Pseudolabrys taiwanensis: one gene and its partner. Each later gene encodes a partner of the first gene's protein in a complex. Links are inferred from orthologs where the notes say so. Each region holds a gene or a part of one and is shown on either strand. Other genes may lie near its edges. The genes, in order: tig and rpsG.

Region 1 (3,213 bases):
GCCACGAGCGAAGCAAATTTCGCGCCGGAACTCCGACACGGCGGCCCAGGTACCTGGACGGGCCCGCACGCCCAATCCCCCAACCCTAAGCGAAGCATGCTAACGACGTGATAATCAAGAATCGATTAACGATAACGTCGCATTTCAGCGTGCAAAAGCGGTATTGCCGAGGCAACGAAGGCGATTTTCGCACCTTCGCCGCCTGACGGGAACCGTCCGAGACCCCTCAGACGGACTTGCCCATCATCTCTTCCGGCCGCTTGTCGATCACTTTATCGACCAGTCCGAAGTCCCGAGCCGCCTCGGCCGTGAGAAAATAATCACGCTCGAGCGCGTCTTCGATCTTCTTCAGCGACTGTCCGGTGTGGTGGACATAGATCTCGTTCAGCCGCTTCTTCAGGTTCAGAATTTCCTGCGCGTGCAGCATGATGTCGGTCGCCTGGCCCTGGAAGCCGCCGGACGGCTGGTGCACCATGATACGTGCGTTCGGCAAGGCAAAGCGCATGTCCTTGGCGCCGGCCGCGAGCAACAGCGAGCCCATCGAAGCGGCCTGACCGATGCACAGCGTCGACACGACCGGACGAATGAATTGCATGGTGTCGTAGATCGCCATGCCCGACGTCACCACCCCGCCGGGCGAGTTGATGTACATCGAAATTTCCTTCTTGGGGTTCTCAGCTTCCAGGAAGAGAAGCTGCGCCACCACCAAGGTCGACATGCCATCTTCGATCGGTCCGGTGATGAAGATGATGCGTTCCTTCAGGAGCCGCGAAAAAATGTCGTAGGCGCGCTCGCCCCGGTTGGTCTGCTCGACCACCATGGGGACGAGGTTCATATAAGTTTCGACGGGGTCTTTCATACCGGCTCCTTAGACGCGAATCACGGAAGGCTAGAACGAGCTTAGCCTTCCGGCCGCGCGGCGATGATCTATTTGCGCCCCTGCCTTACCGCAAGGTGTACGCCCCCTTAAGCGGCAGCCGCCTCGTCTTCCTTGTAAAGCTCCTCGCGCGACACCTTGTTTTCGGTGACGCTGGCGAGCTCCAGCAGGAAGTCGACCACCTTCTCCTCGAAAATCGGCGCCCGCAAACCGGCGACGGCTTCCGGGGTCTTGCGGAAATATTCGTAGACGCGCTGCTCCTGACCCGGGAATTGACGCACGCGCTCCATCACGGCGCGGTTCAATTCCTCGTCAGTGACGGTGATATTGTTCTTCTCGCCGATCTCCGCAAGAACGAGACCCAGGCGCACGCGGCGCTCGGCAATGGCCTGATACTCGGCCTTGGCCTTCTCTTCGGTGGTGTTCTCGTCTTCGAACGTCTTCTTCTCGGTCTCCATCTCCTGGAGCACGGACTTCCAGACGCGGTTGAACTCCTCCTCCACCAGCGACGGCGGCGGATCGAACTTGTGCATCTTGTCGAGCTGGTCGAGCAGCCCGCGCTTGAGCTTCTGCCGGCTCATGCCGCTGTGCTCGCGCCCGAGGCTTTCCTTGACCACTTCGCGCAGCTTGGCGATCGATTCGAGGCCGAGCGTCTTGGCGAAATCGTCGTTGAGCTCGACCGCACCGGGGGTCTCGATCGCCTTGGCAGTGACGACGAACTCGGCGTCCTTACCGGCAAGGTGCTCGGCCTGATAGTGCTCGGGGAATTTGACCTTGAGCGTGCGCGTCTCGCCATTGGCGATGCCGACAAGCCCTTCCTCGAAGCCCGGGATGAAGGTGTTGGAGCCGATCAGCACCGGCGCCTCGTCCGACGTGCCGCCTTCGAAGGCCTCGCCGTTGATCGAGCCGGCGTAGGAGATCACCACGCGGTCGCCCTGCGCGGCCTTCTCGCCTTCCGCCTTCGGCGCGAACGGCCTGTTCTGATCGACGATGCGCTGCAGAGCGGTATCGACTTCTTCGTCGGTGACGTCGCTGGTCAGCTTGGTGAGCTTGATGGTCTTGAAATCGCCGAGCGTGATCGGCGGCACGATTTCGATCGCCATCGTGTAGTCGAGGTCGCTCTTGCCATCGATCAGGCTCTGAACGGCGCCCTCTTCCGTCGGCAATGTCACCTTCGGGTCGGCAGCGAGCTTGTAGCCGCGCTCGGACACGATCTGGTTGTTGGCCTCGCGGACGGCGTTCTCGATCACCTCGGCCATGGTGGCGCGGCCGTAGAGGCGCTTGAGGTGAGACACCGGCACCTTGCCCGGACGGAAGCCGGGAATCTGGACGCGCGCTTTCAGCTCATCCAACCGGGCGTTGACCTTTGCGTCGAGCTCGGAGGCCGGAACGACCACCTTGTATTCGCGCTTGAGACCGTCGGAGAGCGTTTCGGTAACCTGCATGACCACACTTTTCTCTGCTTGCACTCGCGTCGCATCGGCTCACCATTAAGCCGCACGCGCCACTCGTGTCGGAATACGGGACCAACGCCCGCGAACGTCATTACGAGCCCTTGGCCTGGTGCGGGCGGAGGGGCTCGAACCCCCACGTCTTGCGACACGGGAACCTAAATCCCGCGCGTCTACCAATTCCGCCACGCCCGCAAAGGGCACCGCAGGAAAACATCCTGCGCCGCAATCGGCAGGGCTTAACGCGCCGATACCCGACAAGGCAAGCCGCAGCGGCCGCCTCGAACGAGCGGCGCGGCTTATATCATGGAGGGTTCGGCCTGCAGCAAAAATTTGGGGTCTTTTCGCCGCGTCACAAGGTTTTGCGCGGACCGGGGGACGCGGCCCCGAGGGCGGCGAACAGCCGCCGGTAAACGGCCGGTAACGCGTCCGGCAGGTCTTCGGAAATCAGCCCCGGACCGAACGCGGCCGCCGCCTCGCCATGCAGCCAGACGGCCGCGCTGGCGGCCTCGAAAGCCGGCATGTGCTGGGCGAGCAGCCCGGCAATCATCCCCGCCAGGACGTCGCCGGCGCCGGCCGTCGCCAGATAAGGCGGCGCGTTGTCGGCGATGGACGTGCGCCCATCCGGCGCGGCGACCACCGTGTCGGCGCCCTTGAACAAGACAACAGCGCCACTCAGGCGCGCCGCCGCACGCGCTTGATCAAGTTTACCTATAACTTTCAGATTTTTCTTTATCTCTTTAAATAACCTATCAAATTCACCGCTATGTGGCGTCAGGATGACGGCTCGCCCGGCGCGCTTGCCGATGGCCGAAAACAGGTCGTCGGCACTGTCGGCGAAGCTGGTGAGCGCGTCGGCGTCCAGCACCACCGCCGCCTCGCTCG
Region 2 (3,162 bases), 700 kb from region 1 along the record:
TGCCGGACGCCGATGCAGTGGGACGCCAGCCTCCATGCCGGCTTCTCGCGAGTCGCACCCTGGCTGCCGCGTGGCGCCGATGCCGCTGTCGTCAACGTCGCCCGTGAGCGAGACGACTCGGATTCGCTGCTGAGCCTTTACCGCCGACTCATTATGTTGCGTCGCAGTCGCCCGGCTCTGACGCAGGGTGGTTACCGGCCGCTGGAGGCCACGGCTGGGTCACTGGCCTACCTGCGGGAGACTGACGATGATCGGGTGCTGGTGGCGGTGAATATGAGCCCAAATTCTGTGGCAATCGCTGTACCGGAGGCTGTATTGGGCCAAAAAGTGCTTATATCGTCGACGAGCGGTCGAGAGGGCGAGCGCTGCGATCGCCACCTGACGCTTCACGGCGACGAGGCGGTGGTGGTCGGGTAGGCCGCCAATGCCCGGCGCGGTGGCGCCGAGGTGGCCAAAACCGCGATGTTTCGCGCGCTTTCGCCTTGACTTGGCCGATTCTCACCGATACATACGCCACACTTTACGGCAGGCGGTGAGCTTCGCTTGTTCGGAACGGCCGCCCGGCCAACCTTCTGGAAACGCTGAAATTTCTTGAAGGCTTCGCGCTGGGCACTACGCCTCGACCAATGAAGCTCAAACGCTGCCTCTGACAGCCGATGTCAGGTTTGGATTGATGGGCCAGGGTGCTTAACCGCGCCGGGGCCGTCACACACGGAAAAGCGCCCGCCGCGCGAACGCGGATGGCGCGTTTCCGTTTTGCGTGCCGGAGACGGTGCGCGAACGCGCGCGGGCGTGACCGCGCAAACGATGCCGGGCTCCACGCCCAACGAATGAACTGGCGGGCTTGCCCGCGAATGAGCCGGGCGCAAGCCCGACAGTCCGGGCTTTCAGGCCCACACGAGGTAGCGAAGGCTTTACGATGCCGACGATTAACCAGCTGATTGCGAAGCCGCGGCACCCGCTCAAGGCGCGTAACAAGGTGCCCGCGCTGCAGGCGAGCCCGCAGAAGCGCGGCGTCTGCACGCGCGTCTACACGACCACGCCGAAGAAGCCGAACTCGGCGCTTCGTAAGGTCGCCAAGGTGCGTCTGACGAATGGCTTCGAAGTCATCGGCTACATCCCGGGCGAAGGTCATAACCTTCAGGAGCACTCGGTGGTCATGATCCGCGGCGGCCGCGTGAAGGACTTGCCGGGCGTGCGTTACCACATCCTGCGCGGCGTGCTCGACACGCAGGGCGTCAAGAACCGTAAGCAGCGCCGTTCGAAGTACGGCGCGAAGCGTCCGAAGTAAGGATAAGCGTCATGTCCCGTCGTCACGCTGCAGAGAAGCGCGAGATCATTCCGGACCCGAAGTTCGGCAACATCGTCGTATCGAAGTTCATGAATGCCATCATGTACGACGGCAAGAAGTCCGTCGCGGAAGGCATCGTCTACGGTGCGCTCGAGACCATCGAGAACAAGACCAAGCAGAACCCGATCAACGTCTTCCAGCAGGCGCTCGACAACGTGATGCCCTCGATCGAGGTGCGTTCGCGGCGCGTCGGCGGCGCCACCTATCAGGTTCCGGTCGAAGTCCGCACGACCCGTCGTCAGGCTCTCGGCATCCGCTGGATCATCAACGCGGCCCGCGACCGCAACGAGCGCACCATGACCGAGCGTCTCTCGGCCGAGCTGCTCGATGCGTCGAACAATCGCGGCAATGCCGTCAAGAAGCGCGAAGACACGCACAAGATGGCGGAAGCCAACCGCGCGTTCTCGCACTACCGCTGGTAACGGCGGCGAACGAATTCAGGAACGACCAGTATGGCTCGCGCTCACGCAATTGAGAACTACCGCAACTTCGGCATCATGGCCCACATCGATGCGGGCAAGACGACGACGACCGAGCGGATTCTCTATTACACCGGCAAGTCCCACAAGATCGGCGAGGTGCATGAAGGCGCCGCGACGATGGATTGGATGGAGCAGGAGCAGGAGCGCGGCATCACCATTACGTCGGCCGCGACGACCGCGTTCTGGAACGGCAAGCGCCTGAACATCATCGACACCCCCGGCCACGTCGACTTCACCATTGAAGTCGAGCGCTCGCTGCGCGTGCTCGACGGCGCCGTCGTCGTGCTCGACGGCAACCAGGGCGTCGAACCGCAGACCGAGACCGTCTGGCGCCAGGGCGACAAGTACCGCGTGCCGCGCATCGTGTTCGCCAACAAGATGGACAAGACGGGCGCCGACTTCTTCAAGTGCCTGGACGACATCGTTGATCGTCTGGGTGCCAAGCCCGTCGCGATCCAGCTGCCGATCGGCGCGGAAAACAACTTCACCGGCATGGTCGATCTGGTGATCATGAAGGCGTATGTCTGGAACAACGAGGCGCTCGGCGCCAAGTTCGAGACCGTCGACATTCCGGCCGATCTCGCCGACAAGGCGAAGGAATATCGCGAGAAGCTCGTCGAAGCCGCTGTCGAGCTCGACGACGATGCGCTGACCGCGTTCCTCGATGGCAAGGAGCCGGACGAGGCGACGCTGAAGCGTCTCATCCGTAAGGCCGTGCTCACCGGCGCTTTCTATCCCGTGCTGTGCGGCTCGGCCTTCAAGAACAAGGGCGTGCAGCCGCTGCTCGACGCGGTCGTCGACTATCTGCCGTCGCCGCTCGACGTGCCGGCGATCAAGGGCATCGACCCGGACAAGAACAACGAAGAGACGAGCCGCGAGCCGAAGGATGACGCGCCGCTGTCGCTGCTCGCCTTCAAGATCATGGACGACCCCTTCGTCGGCACCATCACTTTCTGCCGCATCTACTCCGGCGTTCTGTCGAGCGGCACCGGCGTGATCAACTCGACGAAGGAGCGCAAGGAACGTATCGGCCGCATGCTCCTGATGCATGCGAACAACCGCGAAGACATCAAGGAAGCCTATGCCGGCGACATCGTCGCGCTGGCGGGGCTGAAGGAAACGCGGACCGGCGACACTTTGTGCGATCCGGATCACCCGGTGATCCTCGAGAAGATGGAATTCCCGGAGCCGGTCATCGAGCTCGCGATCGAGCCGAAGTCGAAGGCCGACCAGGAGAAGCTGGGCGTTGCGCTGGCGAAGCTCGCCGCGGAGGATCCGTCCTTCCGTGTGTCGACCGACGCCGAGAGCGGCCAGACCATTCTCAAGGGC

What was found.
Region 2: the proteins of tig (region 1) and rpsG are in contact, whole or in part, in a crystal structure (PDB 3GTY), measured with the Thermotoga maritima proteins. The link is inferred for Pseudolabrys taiwanensis from one-to-one orthologs. Residues at the interface, in WP_004081061.1 of Thermotoga maritima: Glu122, Val124, Val129, Leu130, Tyr133, Glu188, Gly259, Ile262, Tyr263, Glu266, Ser270, Glu273, Gln274, Glu277, Arg308, Gln311, Ile312, Ser315, Tyr316, Glu325, Arg329, Arg336, Leu363, Phe366, Trp367, Arg373, Leu377, Arg381, Leu384, Glu387; in WP_004081843.1 of Thermotoga maritima: Lys34, Lys52, Lys55, Glu59, Arg62, Gln63, Glu66, Asn67, Lys69, Val71, Arg95, Ala109, Lys110, Lys111, Gly112, Arg113, Pro114, Glu117, Glu121, Ile124, Ala125, Tyr127, Asn128, Asn129, Thr130, Gly131, Lys135, Asp139, Arg142, Met143.

Annotation. Positions count from the first base shown.
Region 1 is NZ_CP031417.1:1,345,557-1,348,769, forward strand. The notes cover bases 145-3,041. They hold tig (trigger factor), read right to left. Parts: upstream 2,323-3,041; coding sequence 967-2,322; downstream 145-966. Other genes in these bases: clpP (ATP-dependent Clp endopeptidase proteolytic subunit ClpP), read right to left, coding at 227-859; DW352_RS06460 (NAD(P)H-hydrate dehydratase), read right to left, coding at 2,681-3,041. Outside these bases: more of DW352_RS06460, read right to left, coding at 3,042-3,213. UniProt on the Bacillus subtilis protein: Involved in protein export. Acts as a chaperone by maintaining the newly synthesized protein in an open conformation. Functions as a peptidyl-prolyl cis-trans isomerase.
Region 2 is NZ_CP031417.1:643,603-646,764, forward strand. The notes cover bases 192-3,037. They hold rpsG (30S ribosomal protein S7), read left to right. Parts: upstream 192-1,302; coding sequence 1,303-1,773; downstream 1,774-3,037. Other genes in these bases: DW352_RS02925 (alpha-amylase family glycosyl hydrolase), read left to right, coding at 192-417; rpsL (30S ribosomal protein S12), read left to right, coding at 920-1,291; fusA (elongation factor G), read left to right, coding at 1,804-3,037. In the rest of the region: more of DW352_RS02925, read left to right, coding at 1-191; more of fusA, read left to right, coding at 3,038-3,162.